2 linked regions of the Bradyrhizobium sp. WD16 genome follow. The protein of the gene in region 1 interacts with the protein of each later gene in a pairwise test. Links are inferred from orthologs where the notes say so. Each region holds a gene or a part of one and is shown on either strand. Other genes may lie near its edges. The genes, in order: DB459_RS20435 and rlmB.

Region 1 (5,036 bases):
GCGATCTTGTGGTATTCCTCGCGCGCCGCCTCCTCGGTGGTGTTCTCGTCGGCGAAGCTGCGGCCGCTCGATTCCATCTCCGCCTTGATCGAATTCCACATCAGATTGAACTCTTCCTCCACCAGCGACGGCGGCGGATCGAAGCGGTGGGCCTCGTCGAGGCGGTCGAGCAGCATGCGCTTGACGCGCTGGCGGGTGGCGCCGGCGAATTCCTGGGTCAGGCGCTCGCGCATGATCTCCTTGAGCTTGTCGAGGGATTCGAGGCCGAGGCTCTTGGCGAATTCGTCGTCGATGACCGCATCCTTCGGGGCCTCGACCTTGCTCGCGGTGGTCTCGAACTCGGCCGCCTTGCCGGCGAGATTGGCCGCCGCGTAGTTGGTCGGAAAGGACACCTTGACGGTGCGGGTCTCACCCTCGCCGATGCCGACGAGCTGGTCCTCGAAGCCGGGAATGAAGCTGCCCGATCCGATCACCACCTGGATGTCCTCGGCAGTGCCGCCGTCGAAGGCGGTGCCGTCGATGGTGCCCTTGAACGAAACGGTGACGCGATCGCCGTTCTCCGCCTTGACGCCGGCGCCCTTGTCTTCGAAGGGGCGGTTCTGGTCGGCGATGCGCTTGATCGCCTCGTCGATATCGGCCTCGGTCACCTCGGCGACCGGCTTCTCGACGTTGAAGCTCTTGAAGTCGGCGAGCTGGATCGCCGGCACCACTTCGATCGCCACGGAGTAGTTGAGATCGGACTTGCCGTCGATGACGTCCTCGATCTCCTTGGTCTCGGTCGGCATGGTGACCTTGGGCTCGGTCGCCAGGCGGAAGCCGCGCTCGGTGAAGATCTGGGCATTGGTGTCGCGGATCAGCTGTTCGACGGTTTCCGCGCCGACGGAACGGCCATAGACCTTCTTGAGATGGGCGAGCGGCACCTTGCCGGGACGGAAGCCGTTGAGGCGGACCTTGTCCTTGAGGTCGACCAGGCGGGCATCGATCTTGGCCTCGATCTCGGCGGCCGGGAGGCTGACCTGGAACTCGTGCTTCAGTCCGTCGGCGACGGTCTCTTTCACCTGCATGGCGCTCGTCTTCTTCCTTCGCCGGTCCGGCGACCGGGGGTTGCAATCAATTTCGCTTCGCGGCTCGCGACGGCAGCCAGCCGCAACCGGACATCCCGGCTGTGGGAGGCGTCGACGTCTCGTCCGCGTCGGGGATGGTGCGGGCGGAGGGACTCGAACCCCCACAACTTTCGTCACTGGAACCTAAATCCAGCGCGTCTACCAATTCCGCCACGCCCGCGAGGCGCCTCTGATCTGGCGGCGATGCCGCGAGCGGCGGGCTTATAACATGGGCGCACCTGTTCGCAGCAAAAAAATGGCCCTCCTGGCACGACACCCCGGGACGGCGACGCGACGCCGCGGCCGCCGGCTCTGGACAGGCCGGCGCCGACATGGTCCGCATCGATCATGACATTGAGAAACCTGCGCCCCGACCGCCGCGCCGTGCTGGCCGGCGCCCTCGCCGCCGCCCTGCCGCGGCCTGCGGCCAGCCAGCCCGCCCCGGCCAGGGGACCGGTCGAGGCGACGCGACCGGTCCTGTCACTCCGGGTCAAGCCGGGCGGCATCGACCTGCGCGGCGACGGCTCCCAAGCCGCCGGCTGGATGTTCGAGACCGCGCTCCCCTCGCCGCTCCTTCAGGGCAGCGAGCTTCAGCTCAGCCTCGACAACGCCGTCGCCGCGCCGCTGGCGCTGAGCTGGCGCGGCGGCGGCGGAGCCGCGATCGAGCCGCTGGCGGCGCGGCCGCCGCTGCTCCCCGGCCAGACCACGACCGCGGCGCTGGCGCTGCGCCACGCCGGCACGGTGCTGTGCGACGCCCGGCTGCTCGGCGACGGCCAGGACCACGCGCTGCCGGCGCTCGGCCTCACCGTGGCCGAACGCGACGCGGTGGCGGTCGACCGCGACATCCTCATGCTGATCGAGGACTGGCGCCTTGCGCAAAATGGCGGCACCGCCGCGCCGGGCACGGCGGCCACAGCCTCGCCGGCCCTCTTCACCATCAACGGTCGGCCGTCGCTGGACATCGCGGTCCGCAGCCACCAGCGGCTGCGGCTGCGCTTCATCAATGGCTGCCAGCGTGCGCCGATCGCACTGCGGCTGGATGGCCACGAGGTGCGGGTGATGGCGATCGACGGCCAGCCCGCCGAACCCTTCATCAGCCGCGACGGCCAGCTGACGCTGGCGCCGGGCAGCCGAGTCGACGCCTTCGTCGACGCCGTGCTGCGGCCCGGTGCCGTCGCCGTCCTCCAGCTTCACGACGGCCAGGCGCCGCGGCCGATCGCCCGCCTCGTCTACGGCGCCGAAGATCCGGTGCGCCCCGCGCCGCTGCCGCCGCCCGACCCGCTGCCCGACAATGGGCTGCCGGCGAAGCTCGACCTCGCGTCGGCGCTGCGGATCGACCTGCCGCTCGATGTCAAACCGGGCTCCGCGGGCAACGAATGGCTGCGGCCGGCGAACCTCAATGCGACGGCCGCGCCCGCGTTCCGCATCAAGCGAGGTCGCGTCGGCGTCGTGGCGATCAGCAATCCCGCCCCCGAGCCGGTGACCTTCCATCTCCATGGCCACGCCTTCCGCTGGCTCGACCGGCTGGACGACGGCTGGAAACCGTTCTGGCTCGACACCCTGCTGCTGGCCGGCGGCGCGACCCAGCGCGTCGCCTTCCTGGCCGATCAGGCGGGCCCCTGGCTGATCGAAGCCATGGCGACGCGCTGGGACGCGCCGCGCCTCGCCCGCTGGTACATGGTGGAATGAGAAGCTGTGTCAGGCGAGCCCTGCGAACAATCGCCTGAACACCTTGGGCAACGCCTCGGGCAGGTCCTCGGCGATCAGGCCGGGGCCGGCCTCGCCACCGGCCTCGCCGTGCATCCAGGCGGCCATGCACGCCGCCTCGAAGGCCGGAACCGCCTGGGCCAGCAGGCCGCCGATGATGCCCGACAGAACATCGCCGGAGCCGGCCGTGGCCAGCCAGGGCGGCGCATTGGCGGTGATGGCCGCCCGGCCGTCAGGAGCAGCGATCACGGTGTCGGGCCCCTTGAGCAGCACGACGGCGCCACTGGACTGAGCCGCGAGGCGCGCCCGTTCAAGTTTTGAATGAACTTTATCTTCTCTTTTCAATTCATTGAAAATACGAGAAAACTCTCCTTCATGCGGCGTCATCACCACCTGCGGATCGTGAAACGCCTTCACCGCGTCGAACAGGTCGGCGGGAGCGCTCGCGAAGCTGGTGAGGGCATCGGCATCGAGCACCACGCCGCGACCATCGCCGAGGGCGGTGAGCACCAGGTCACGAGTCTCGACGCCGACCCCGGCCCCGGGCCCGATGATGCAGGCGTTGTGGCGGCGATCGGCGAGCAGGGCCGCAAGTTCGACGGCGCCGTCGATCGGCCGCACCATCACCGCCGTGAGCGCCGCGGCATTGACCGCCAGCGCCGCTCGCGGCGATGCCACGGTGACGAGCCCCGCCCCGCCGCGCAACGCCGCCCGCGCCGCGAGCCGGGCCGCGCCGGTCGCGGCCATGCCGCCGGACACCACGACGGCATGGCCGCGGGAATACTTGTGGCCGTCGATCCGCGGCACCGGCACCCGCGCGCGCCACAGCTCCGGGATGTTCTCGAAGGTCTGCGGCGCGACGACATCGAGGACCGACGCGGCGATGCCGATCTCGGCGACCCGCACCGGTCCGCAGCGCAGGCGGCCGGGCAACAACAGATGGCCCGGCTTGCGGCGGAAGAAGGTCACGCTTGCGCTGGCGCGCACCGCCTCGCCCATGACCGCGCCGGTGGTGCCGTTGACCCCGCTCGGCAGGTCGACGGCGAGCACCGGGACGCCGCTGGCATTGACGGCGCGGATCAGCTCCAGGGCCGCGCCGGCGACCTCACGGTCGAGACCGGCGCCGAACAGGGCGTCGATGATGAGGGCGGGATGACCGACCGCGCCGGCATCCGCGGCAACGACGTCCCCGCTCCAGCCCGCGGCCGCGCGGGCGGCATCACCCTTGAGCCGGGCGCGGTCGCCGAGCAGCATGACTGCGACCCGGCGTCCGCGCGCCGCGAGCTCGGTCGCCGCGACGAAGCCGTCGCCGCCATTGTTGCCCGGGCCGGCCACCACCAGAACCGGCCCGACCGGCGCCAGTTCGGCGGCAGCATCGGCCACCGCCCGTCCCGCCTGGGACATCAGCACGAAGCCGGCCGTCCCCGCCCCGATGGTCAGCGCGTCGGCCCGCCCCATTTCCGCAGACGTCAGGAGTTCCATATACCGCCTCCGGTTTGCCGCCTCATCCGCAGGCAAACAGCCGAAACTTGATCCAGCACAGCCCGGACCGCGAAAAATCAGCCTAAAAATTAAGCTGACAGCACAAAAAGACGGCAGACGCTGGCCGCGATACCTGCAAAAAAGCTCCGCGCCGGCCATTTAACAAGCTGATAATACTCCACAATCCAGATGCCTTCCAAGTTGGCACAGACCCTGCTTTTAGCAGGCCGCAATTGGCCTCTCGCAGCCGACCGCGGCGAATGGGGCTGATCCGTCGTCGGTTGCGGGGCGCCGCTGCGCAGCCGGGCAGATCAGCACGTCCGGTGCTACGACAGGCTGCTGCATGCTTTGGAAGTGCCGGGGAGATTCAGGTGAAGAAGATCGAGGCCATCATCAAGCCCTTCAAGCTCGACGAGGTGAAGGAAGCGCTCCAGGAGGTTGGACTGCAAGGCATCACCGTTACCGAGGCCAAGGGCTTCGGACGGCAGAAGGGCCACGCCGAACTCTACCGGGGCGCGGAATACATCGTCGATTTTCTTCCCAAGGTGAAAATCGAAATTGTGATCTCCGACGAGTTGGTCGAGAAGGCAATCGATGCTATCCGCCGTGCCGCGCAGACCGGCCGGATCGGCGACGGCAAGATCTTCGTGTCCAATATCGAGGAAGCCATCCGCATCAGAACTGGAGAATCCGGCCTCGACGCTATTTGAGCAAAAACACCCGACGACTTTTCCGACTGCCCTC
Region 2 (11,490 bases), 320 kb from region 1 along the record:
CATCGGAGAGTTGGTGCACCTGTCGATGGCAGCGGCCGTCGCCGCCGTGGAGAGCGGTGAGGAAGCGATCAACCACCGCACGCTCAGCATGGCCGATTACACCGGCCCCAGCGAGCGGCGGCGGCAATTCGAGCGAGAACTGATGTGAAGCCAGCGCCACGCTGGCCGCTGCATCCTGCTCCCTGGGAAGGCGAAGCCCTGTCTTCGTGGCTTAACCGCGTAGCCCTTTGCTATCAAATGGAGGTGTCGGACCTGCTGGAGCACGATCTTGGTCACGGCCAGGGTGATGACCTGGACACCGCGCCACCACTGGCGCTGCTGGCGATGCTCTCCCAGCGGAGCGGTATCGAGCTGGATCGGCTGCGCTGCATGAGTTTCGCCGGCTGGGTGCCTTGGCTACTGGACAGCCTTGATGATCAGATTCCAGCCGCATTGGAAACCTATGCGTTCCAGCTCTCGGTACTGCTGCCGAGACTCCGCCGTAAGACGCGATCCATCACGTGCTGGCGTGCCTGGCTGCCCAGCCAGCCAATACACCGCGCCTGTCCGCTCTGCCTGAACGATCCGGAGAACCAAGCCGTACTGCTCGCGTGGAAGCTGCCCCTGATGCTGAGCTGCCCACTGCATGGCTGCTGGCTGGAATCCTATTGGGGCGTGCCAGGGCGGTTTCTCGGCTGGGAGAACGCCGACGTCGAACCGCGCACTGCCAGCGACGCGATTGCGGCGATGGACCAGCGTACCTGGCAGGCACTGACGACCGGCCACGTGGAGTTGCCGCGCCGACGCATCCACGCCGGATTGTGGTTTCGGCTGCTACGCACGCTGCTCGATGAGCTGAACACTCCTCTTTCGACGTGCGGAAGCTACGCAGGTTATCTCCGCCAGGTCTGGGAAGGCTGCGGGCATCCACTGCGTGCAGGGCAAAGTCTGTGGCGACCGTATGAAACCCTGAACCCGGCAGTGCAGTTGCAGATGCTGGAGGCGGCCGCAACGGCAATCCACTTGATCGAGTCGAGGGATATCAGTCCACCAGGAGAGCATGCAAAGCTATTCTGGTTCGAGCCCCAAACCGGGTTCAGCAGTGGCCTGCCAGCGAAAGCGCCGAAGCCCGAACTCGTCGATCACTGGCAGCGAGCAGTCCAGGTCATCGATGAGGCGATCATTGAAGCGCGGCACAACCCCGAGACGGCACGCTCGTTGTTCGCGTTGGCTTCCTATGGCCGGCGCGACCCCGCTTCTCTGGAACAGTTGCGCACCATCTTCGCGAAGGAAGGCATCCCCCCGGAATTTCTGTCACATTACGAGCCTGACGGACCCTTTGCGTGCCTTGGGTGTCTAAAGCGGACGGTTCCCAGACAACGGACTTGCAACGTGATGCACTGGTTGCCGGCGGCGTCGATCCGGCGCATTTGTATGAAGACCATGCATCCGGCAAGCGCGAGGACCGACCTGGCCTGGCTGCTTGCATTAAGGCTCTGCGACCGGGAGATACGCTGGTTGTGTGGAAACTTGACCGGCTTGGGCGCGATTTGCGCCATCTGATCAACACTGTCCACGACCTGACTGGGCGAGGTATCGGCCTGAAGGTGCTAACCGGTCACGGTGCCGCCATCGATACCACGACCGCTGCTGGTAAGTTGGTCTTCGGCATCTTCGCTGCGCTTGCCGAATTCGAGCGTGAACTAATCTCGGAGCGCACGATAGCGGGATTGGCGTCGGCACGAACACGGGGAAGGAACGGCGGTCGGCCGTTCAAGATGACTGCCGCGAAACTGCGCTTGGCCATGGCGGCAATGGGGCAGCCAGAGACCGTGGTCAGCAAGCTGTGTGAGGAACTCAGTGTCACCCGACAGACCTTGTACCGGCACGTATCGCCAAAAGGCGAAATGCGTCCAGATGGCGTGAAGTTACTTTCACGAGGCTGATCTTAACCGGGAGGCGAATGGTCCACCGGTCAAGTATGGCTGTTGGATCGCCAAAGACGGCAGTCGGCCATGAGCTGTCCTTCGTGTGCATAACCCTGAAGCGGACATACACCTTGAGAAAAATGCGACGTGGGTGGCCCCTTTTTAACTGCTGCTCTCTCAGGGAAACCAGGCGCGAACACGCCGGGCATCGGCCCGGATATCCGTTTCAATTGCGCTCCCCGGTGCTGGACTGTTGCATTTGCTGAAATTGCCGCTCACCTGCTTGACGCAGTTGGCCGCCCAATTTGTATCCGCCACCGATGAACCATGGTTGACCCAACTGGTCAGTGCGGTGTCGTAACTCATCACGCGACCCGAATCGTCCCACTCCATTCGCCTGAAGTGGGCGTGACACTGGGCGAGGTCGGTGTCCGGTACCCTCCGCATATACCGGATGGCTTCGCCATCGACATATTGAATCGCGTATTGCAAATCATCCGAAAAACAATCCTCACGCTTCTGAGTCGCTGCGATATCGACGGACTCGATACGATGACCGTCGACCACCGCCGATCTGAGCGACGCACGATAGAGCTTGGTGCCGACGAACTCTTGGGGCGTCGACGACCAGGTCACCTCCTTGCCGGGATACTGGTAGGGCTGGCGATAAAACGCGAACCGATGCTTGGGCATGAATGTGTAGCTCCCCCGCTCATCCTGCCCCCAGAACATGTCGCTATCGACTGATCCGTGGGAGATTAGGCGGAACTGAACGCCCTTGGTCTTCAGGCTGCCTGCCAGGATGAAACTACCGCCATCAAGTACCACCGGGGCGTGATCCGTGCCATCCTTGCTGTCCACAAAAAAACCGACCTCAGGGCGTTCGAGGGAATCGTAGGGATTCTTGGCCAATGTCAGGCTGACATGGGCCAGGCGAAAGCGTCGAATGCCGACATAACCGGGGAGACGAAAGCTCAGGCTTGTTCCGTCGCGGCGAATCTCCTCCCCCGATAAACTGACCGTTTCCTGATCATCACTCAGGCAGGGCAAACTCAAAAACCCGCAGCGCGACCACGAGGCCGTGACACCTGGCACGCTGAGCAGTGGCGCGTAACCGGCGCTGACCTGCCAACCCGGATCGGCCAGTAAGGCATCGCGTTGTGCCACGGTCAGATTGCCAGCCACATGGTAGAGATCGACCACCACCTCGATATCGGCCAAGGCAGAACGGGCCAGACAGAAAAAGCCCAGCCATAACGAGCACAGCACAACCAACCAGCGTGGCCGGGATCGGTATAGCGGAAAAAACGGTTCGAGCATTCATGGGGCAGCAGAAAAGGCATGGTCGGTGAGACGCGCCTTGGCCAGACTGGCCGTTTTTTGGCCTACACTGAAGTTTCGTACTCGATATCGCTTCAGGATACCTCATCATTCCATCGGAGCAGCGCAAATAGCCGAGCAGGCCGGTGAATTCGAACGTCCCTGATCGTCCGCTTTCCATATTCGACTACTTCTGCTCAGGGCACCGAGCTGCCCGTCGCAAGCATCCGATTTGCAGGCCAGCATGGACCGCTTTCGTGGTTTAAGTGCAATTACCTTTTGACATTCTGTGCAGTCAACTTCTGAAAACGACAACGTAAAGAAGGCGGCAAGACGGTGAACACTCGTCAGAATGCTTCGGCCGACCTTGTCCGAATGGAACCCAGGCACCACGCAAGTTCTTGAAACATTGGAGCGGGTGAAGGGAATCGAACCCTCGTATTCAGCTTGGAAGGCTGCTGCTCTACCATTGAGCTACACCCGCGCGCGGCCGAGATATGCAACGGATCGGCGCGATTGGCAACCGCGCCGGTGGTGCGGAATACCGACCGAGCGGAAGCGCGGAGTTTGGTTTCGGGCTCCGGCGGAACCGGTGACAACCAGCGGAATTCGGACCGTGCTATGGTGTTGATATCAGATCGAGCCGTCGTCCGGGAGCAATTGCCATGATGCGCGCGTTCGCCCTCACTGCCGTCCTCGCCGCCAGCTCTGCCGTCATCACGCCGGCCACGGCCGCGCCACCGATCACCTGGTGCGCCCGAACATCGGTCAATGGCTGGGCCGACGACTGCATGTATTACACCTATGGCCAGTGCCGCGCAGCGATCAGCGGGTTGCGCGGCGAATGCGTGCGCAATCCCTTCGCCTATTATGGCGAGGCGCCGCGCCGCTACCGCCGGCCGCATCGCCATTACTACCCTTACTAGTGTCCTGTTTCCAACGTTCGTATCCCATTGCAGCAGGCGCTCATACGAACGCTGGAAACAAGGGGACACTAGCATCATTATGATTCTAGTGTGGTTTTGGATCTGACGCTCGTATCAGCATTGCAGCGAATTCGACGTACGCGCATCAGATCAAAAACCGCAATAGAACCATGACTTTACTGGTGTCCCTTTGGTTCTAACGTTCGTATGAGTGCTCGCGGCAAAGGGGCACGAACGTTAGATCAGGAACACTAGTGTCCCGTCTCCGAATTACCGCTCCATTTGCCTCACCCACGCACGGTAATTCGGAGACATCGGGACACTAGCAAAATCAAAAAGCTAGTGTGGCTCATGTCTCGCAATTGCCTACGAGAGACTGGCCGCAAAGGCGGTAGGCAATTGCGAGACGCCACACTAGCATCCCCCTTGCGGCGGCACGCTGGTCCGCTTCGCCCAGAAATACTGGGCGTCGCCGGCGAGATGGGCGGCGACGGCATCGATCGCCTCGACCACCGCATGCAGCACATCGTAATTGGGCCCGCCCGGCCGGCCGCCGAACCTGACGGCAAGGCGCCGTGCGGCGCCGAGCTCCGCCAGCAGCTCCTCCCGCTCAACCTCAGGCAAGGATGACACATGCTGGGACCGGCGGGACATGGCGGGGCTCCGTGCTTGATCTAATCGGCAAACCGATAAGAACAAAAAGAGAACAATATGCCAAGCCGGCTTTGGTCGAAGGCCGACGGGAAAACGAGGAAAAGAGGAGGACCATGAAAAAACGCCCGGAACCGTGCGGCCCGGGCGTTTCGAAATGGATGGTGGGGGAGGCAGGACTCGAACCTGCGAAGTCGTAAGACGGCTGATTTACAGTCAGCTCCCTTTGCCGCTCGGGACACTCCCCCGCTCGCACCGGCGCCGCCGTTTGCGCCCAAAACGGGGCGCGAAACCGGCCAGCGCTGACGGTCGAAAACGGACCCCGGCCAGATCGTCCGCAGGGTCCGCGGGTCGGCGCGTTTATGGGGGATCGGGCGCGGTAAAGTCAACCAACCGAAGCATTTAATTCGCAGACTTGTCGCATCCGCGCCCCCACCCCTCCACCGGCAAATTGCCAAGCTTTTGCAAGCGTGAGACAAGCCGGCATGAGCGAACACGACTCCCGGCCGCGCCCGCGGCCCCACACCCGCGGCCAGTCGGGCCGCCCCGGCCGGCCGGACCGGCGGGCCCGCGAGAACCGCCTTGAGGCTCCGGTTATTCTTTACGGCTGGCACACGGTGACCGCGGCCCTCGCCAATCCGAAGCGGGTCATCCGCCGCCTGTTGCTGACCGAGAATGCCGCCCGCCGGCTCGCGGAAGAGAAGATCCTCCCCCCCGTGACGCCGGAACTGGTGCGCCCTGCCGCCATCGACCAGCGCCTCGGCCCGGATGCGGTCCACCAGGGCCTCTATGCCGAGGCCGATCCCCTGCCCTCGCCGGCCCTCGATACGCTCGATCGTCGCGGCATCGTCTTGGTGCTCGACCAGATCACCGATCCGCATAACGTCGGCGCCATCATGCGCTCGGCTGCGGCTTTCGGCGTCAGCGCCATCATCACCACGGCACGGCACAGTCCCGAGGCCACCGGCGTGCTAGCGAAATCCGCCTCCGGCGCGCTTGAACTCGTGCCCTTCATCACCGTGCAGAACCTCGCCCGCACCCTCACCGAGCTCAACGAGCACGGCTTCATGACCGTGGGCCTCGACAGCGCCGGCGCCGACAATCTTGCCGCGGTCAAGCTCGAGGCGCCGCTCGCACTGGTGCTCGGCGCCGAGGGCAAGGGCCTGCGCCAGCTGACGCGAGAGACCTGCCGGCTGGTGGCACGTCTCGATATGCCGGGCGCAATCAAGAGCCTCAACGTCTCGAACGCCGCGGTGCTGGCGCTCTATATCGGTGCATCACGGCTCGGGCTGATGAGCTGATCGCCTCAGCGGCTTTGCGCCACGCTGGAACGGAAAACGACAATGCCGATCGCGATGCGGCGGGCGTTTTTCCTCTCGACCGCCTGGGTCGGCTGATCGATCAGTCGTGCGAGTGATGCGGCAGGCGGCGCGGCGCATAGCCGTAGCGCACCGCGCGATGGGTGCGGTCGCCGTAGCGCAAACTGCTGTGGCGGTAGCGGTAGATCCCCGGGCCGTAGCCCTGCACGCGTGGCGCGTAGCGGTAGACCATCGGTCCCCGGACCGCCGGCATGCCGTCATAGTAATGCGTCATGGCGTCGCCATAGGGCCCGCCATTATAGCCGTAATAGAAGCCGCGCTCGTAATTGGGCCAGCCCGAGACCGCGCGCTCCTGATAGGTCGGCACCGGAGCGAACGCCGCCGGACCGGAATAATAAGGTCCCTGGTTGACGTAGTAATAGCGCGGCCCCTGCGGGTCCGGCACGCGATCCCACGCCCACGGCCCGGCAGGCGCAACTGCATAGCCGGTCAAAAGGCCGCCGGAGCACGGACTGACGTCCCAGCCGCAGGCCACGGCCGGTGCCACACCGGCTGTCGTCAGCACCGCCGCGGCGGCGATCCCCGTCATCCATTTACGCATTACGCTCTCTCCTGTGCGCATCGTTCCTCTTGGTTCAACTTACGCTGACCTTGGCTCGCGATCACGCGGCCCGCGCTCCGTGCAGCGGGAAAACCGGCACTACGGACGGGACGGCACCGGGCCGGGCCCGATATTGGGCGCCAGGATGACCGGTGGCGCATCCACCGGCGGCGAGAACTGGGCCGGCGGCGACTGGGTGCCCCAGGACTGTTGATAGGTCTCGGCAGGCCGCGGCCGGCGGGGTTGGTCGACCTCGAGGCGGCCGTAGCCGGGCAGACGTCCGGCGGTCGGATAGTAATGGCCGACCTCCTTGCCGACGTAGACGTCCCAACCGCCGATCACCGTCGGCTGGACATGGATGCGATTAGCCAGACCATAGTCACCCTCGACCACGGCCCAGGAGGCATCCCGGCCATTGATGATCACCGGCACTCCGGCCCGGCCGGGAACGGCGATGACAGGGCTGGTGTCGGCAGCGGCCGACACGCTGGTTCCAATCAAGATGGCGGCGGCGAACGCGATGCGCATGGCGCGGCTCCGTAAACTCGCGACTATTTTAGGACAGGCCGCGCCCGCACGGGTTAAGAGCCGCACTCGATCTGTCGGTAAGGCTAACGTCGTCGTTACGCCGGAACCAACATGGTGAAGAAGACGTAACGCGGAGCCCGCGATGACACCGTCGCGCTATGACGAGGTCCACCCCATGCCGCCCAGCCGCGGCGGGAACCCGGACGGAACCGACGGTTGTACTCGCATCCACTTTCTAGGCGTCCGCGAATCGGTTAGCTTCAAAACTAGGCATGGGGGGCTTGGCGACTTCGGATGGATCGGCCATGGGTATTGGGCTTCCCCCGCCTCACAAGGCACATCTGGAATTGGAGCGACCGCCAGTACTGCGTGAGCGGTCGGACGTGCAATCACTTCTCGCTGAAAATGCCCGGCTGAGAGAGCTCGTCGTGCGACTCTCCGACATCATTCTCCGGAACATGATAGAGCGACAGTAGAGGCCAGGGCGGCAGGCCGCCGGCATTCTCGCCGGCGACGTAGCCGGCGCGGCTGGGAAAATCGGCGCCAACTACAGCTAAGCCATTGATTTCGCTGGTGCCGGCTGAGGGGATTGAACCCCCGACCTTCGGTTTACAAAACCGCTGCTCTACCGCTGAGCTAAGCCGGCGCCCAGCCGGCACAGCTAGCAGCGGCTGGGAAAACCGTCAATTCGGCGTCGGAGCGGAACCAGAGGGGTGCCGAGGACTCGTGCCCCGCTTGCGCTGGTACCTTTGTTTCCGAAGTTCGTGAGTCGGTTGTCGCATCTTCCGGGACACTAGTGTTGTTTCCAACGTTCGTATGAGCGCCTGCTGCAATGGGATACGAACGTTGGAAACAGGACGCTAGAGCTGCAGGCAGCGCAGCAGCAAGCATGCATTCACTGCGCAGGCCGACAGCAGCCCCAGCGCCAAGGTCGCTTGCAGTACGGTCTCGTCGTAAGTCGATCTGAGAATCGCATAGACCATGGTTAAAGTCTGACTCCGGCCCTGCGCCGGAGTCTTGTGGATTCTTTCTCCTCGATCCCCTTGCCGAACTGACCGAACGGAGTCCAAGCGCGCCGATTCCCCCTTCGGCATCGTCGCGACGATCGTCGTTGCGCACCAAAAACTGGAAGGCCCCGGACGAGCCGGGGCCAGGCGAATGAATACCACAGAGAAACTGTCGGCGAAAAAAGTGGAACGATCGCATCGCCTTCAGGCCGCCGGAACACGTCCCTCCTCCACCGCCTCGGTGATGAGGACACCGGCGTCGGTGACGCCCGCAGCGGCGCGTCGCACGATGCGCTCGGCCATCTTGGCCTTGGTGGCCGGCGTGCGGTTCTCCTCGGATATGCGCTTGACGGCTTCGTCGAGCACGGCTCTCAGCGTCGACACGAACTCCGCATCGAATTCGTTATAAGCCAGTCGAGTCATGCACACCTCCATCAAGTAAATGGTGGCGCTTCAGTGCACGATGAACGTGACCAATGTGAGTCCGGCGAGTTACATCGTCGTGACCATTCGTCACGTATGCTCGAAGGATTGCAATTCGACGTGATCCACGCGACGCGAAGACACATCGAACAATCAACGCGACGCGACTTCGCCGCATTGCTGCGGAGCAGTAGTCGAAATATTTCCGCAAGGTCTGCTGCATGCAGCTTGCGAGCCGCCCCATTCGCCGCAAATGTGATCGCATCGCGGCGAAGTCGTCATCGCCGATTCACGAACAAACTTGGCCCGGAACTAGTGTCCTGTCTCCGAATTACCGCTCCATTTGCCTCATGCTCGCACGGTCATTCGGAGACATAAGGACACTAGAAAAATCAAAGCGCTAGTGTGGCTTATGTCTCGCAATTGCCTACAGGGGCTTGCCGCGAAGGGCATAGGCAATTGCGAGACGCCGCACTAGTGTCCCTTTGGTTCTAACGTTCGTACGAGCGCTCGCTGCAAAGTGATACGAACGTTAGAACCGGGACACTAGCCGGATCCCGCCAACAGGACTTTGCAATGAACGCTCCTCGCATGATGACCGGTTTTCCCCCACCGGCCCAGCACCTCGTGACGCTCGCCAACTGGCGCACTTATCCTTCCACCACCTGGAGCTATCGCAACGTCCGTCGCCTGGTGCCGAGCGCCACCATCGCCGCCTCCGAACATGCTTCTCCGCTCAAACTCGACCTGCATGACCTCGGCGCTATCGCGATCAAGCGAAGCGAGGGCAAGGTCACCACTCTCGATGGCGTGCTGCACGCGAGCAGTACCGATGCGCTGGTGGTGCTGCGGCGCGGACGCCTCGTCCACGAGTGGTACGGCAACGGCATGGACGCGACCCAGCAGCACATCATCTTCTCCGTGAGCAAGTCGATGTGCGGCGCCCTCGGCGGCATTCTCGCCGACCGTGGCCTGATCGATCCCGACCGGCCGGTGGCCGAGACCCTGCCCGAGCTGAAATCCTCGGCCTATGCCACCTGCACGGTCCGCCACCTGCTCGACATGACCGTCGGCATTTCCTTCACCGAGGACTACGAGGATCCAGATGGCGACGTGATCCGCTACCGCCGTGCCGTCGGCTGGGACCCGCTGCTGCCCGGCCAGACGCCGATCGACCTCCGCAGTTTTCTGGCCCAGCAGCGCCCCGACGGAACACCCCACGGCCAGACATTCCATTATGTCTCGACCAACACTGACGTCCTTGGCTGGCTTTACGAACGCGCCAGCGATCGTCCTCTCGCCGAACTGATCAGCGAAGAACTCTGGCAGCCGCTCGGCGCCGAAACCGACGCCTATATCACTGTCGATGCCCACGGCGCGATGCGAGCGGCCGGCGGCATCTGCGTTGCACCGCGCGACCTCGCCCGCTTCGGCGAGATGATGCGCCGACGTGGCATCGCAGAGGGCCGCCAGGTGGTGCCAGGCTGGTGGATCGACGACATCGCCGGCAACGGCAGCCGCGAGGCCTGGGCGCGAGGCGAATTCGCCCCGCTGTTTCCCAAGGCACATTACCGTAGCAAATGGTACGCCATCGATCCGGAACGGGGCGTGCTCGCGGCCCTCGGCATCCACGGCCAGTGGATCTATATCGACCCGCCGAGCGAAACGGTGATGATCCGCCTCGGCTCGGACCACACCCCGCTGGATCCCGAGGCGGTGAAGCTGTGGATCGATACCTTCGCTGCGATCGCCCGGGCACGATTCTGACGCGAAGCGACACCCGCGGGGCTGCCGCGCGCGACGAGCCAGCCCGGCGGGCATCTCGACGGCTGATATCTCGCAACTGCCTGCAGGGGCCTGCCGCAAAGGGCATAGGCAATTGCGAAACGCCGCGCTAATTCATCGCCACGATGCCGGCGTTGAGCGTCGTCGCATAGGCGACCCAGCCGAGATAGGGCATGAGCAGCCAGGCCGCGCCGCGATCGACCCGGCCGCTGGTCACGATAGTACCGATGATCACCACAACCAGAGCGATAATGATCCCGAGTGCAATCAGCGTATCGTGCAGCACGAAGAACACCGGCGACCAGACCGCATTGAGCGCGAGTTGAGTGAAGAAAAAAATGAGCGCCTCTCGCCGCGCCGGCGACGGTATCGTGCGGTCCCACAGCCGCCACAGCGACACCGCCATCAGCATGTAGAGAAAGCTCCAGACCGGCGCAAACATCGCGCGCGGCGGCGTCCACGCCGGCTTGGCGAGGCTCGCATACCAGGTCGGGATCTCCGGCATTGTGGCCAGGCCGGCCGTCACGCCGATGCCCAGGCATAGCGCCAGACACAAGGCCAGGCGCCCGATCGATTTCAACATGTCGGTATCAGCATGTGGGGCTGGTCCGGAAAAATGCTTCAATGAACGACCCCGAGTGCAAATTATTTGGCTGGACGGGCAACAAACCGCGACCGGCCCGTGAGGTTCCGGCCCGGCGCAAACAGAATCAGCCCCTGGACGATGCCCCGGAATCGCATCCGCCGTATGCTCACCAGCGGAATGCGGCGGATTTGCAACCTGGACTCGTCGTGCGCTATCGCGTCAGCTTTTCCAATTCCGGAAACGGCATATAGGCGACGCTGCCGCACAGCTCCTTCGCCCTCGGGATCAAACGATCGAGCCGGCCGTCGAGGAACAGCGCCGCACGATCCTCGCTGCCGTCGTAGCGATCGCCTTCGTCAGTCGCCGTATAACGCAGGCAGGCGACGTAGCGCGTCCGCCCGCCGATGTTGCGCTGAACCGGCTCGGCGATCACGGCA

What was found.
Region 2: the proteins of DB459_RS20435 (region 1) and rlmB interact in binary tests that used the Escherichia coli proteins (3 or more experiments, as listed by UniProt). The link is inferred for Bradyrhizobium sp. WD16 from one-to-one orthologs.

What each region holds. Positions count from the first base shown.
Region 1 is NZ_CP028908.1:4,387,704-4,392,739, reverse strand. Bases 2,048-5,036 are described here. They hold DB459_RS20435 (NAD(P)H-hydrate dehydratase), read right to left. Parts: upstream 4,293-5,036; coding sequence 2,802-4,292; downstream 2,048-2,801. Other genes in these bases: DB459_RS20430 (P-II family nitrogen regulator), read left to right, coding at 4,664-5,002; DB459_RS20440 (multicopper oxidase family protein), read left to right, coding at 2,048-2,792. In the rest of the region: tig (trigger factor), read right to left, coding at 1-1,064; more of DB459_RS20440, read left to right, coding at 1,452-2,047. UniProt on the Escherichia coli protein: Bifunctional enzyme that catalyzes the epimerization of the S- and R-forms of NAD(P)HX and the dehydration of the S-form of NAD(P)HX at the expense of ADP, which is converted to AMP.
Region 2 is NZ_CP028908.1:4,059,490-4,070,979, reverse strand. What follows is about bases 4,242-7,197. They hold rlmB (23S rRNA (guanosine(2251)-2'-O)-methyltransferase RlmB), read left to right. Parts: upstream 4,242-5,289; coding sequence 5,290-6,105; downstream 6,106-7,197. Other genes in these bases: DB459_RS18810 (hypothetical protein), read right to left, coding at 6,824-7,197; DB459_RS18815 (hypothetical protein), read right to left, coding at 6,206-6,724; DB459_RS18830 (hypothetical protein), read right to left, coding at 4,568-4,807. In the rest of the region: DB459_RS18860 (TniB family NTP-binding protein), read left to right, coding at 1-148; DB459_RS18850 (recombinase family protein), read left to right, coding at 1,323-1,925; DB459_RS18845 (hypothetical protein), read right to left, coding at 2,085-3,227; DB459_RS18835 (DUF3551 domain-containing protein), read left to right, coding at 3,893-4,153; more of DB459_RS18810, read right to left, coding at 7,198-7,252; DB459_RS27390 (hypothetical protein), read right to left, coding at 8,113-8,235; DB459_RS18800 (hypothetical protein), read right to left, coding at 8,464-8,682; DB459_RS18795 (serine hydrolase), read left to right, coding at 9,259-10,449; DB459_RS18790 (TspO/MBR family protein), read right to left, coding at 10,577-11,050; DB459_RS18785 (hypothetical protein), read right to left, coding at 11,265-11,490. UniProt on the Escherichia coli protein: Specifically methylates the ribose of guanosine 2251 in 23S rRNA.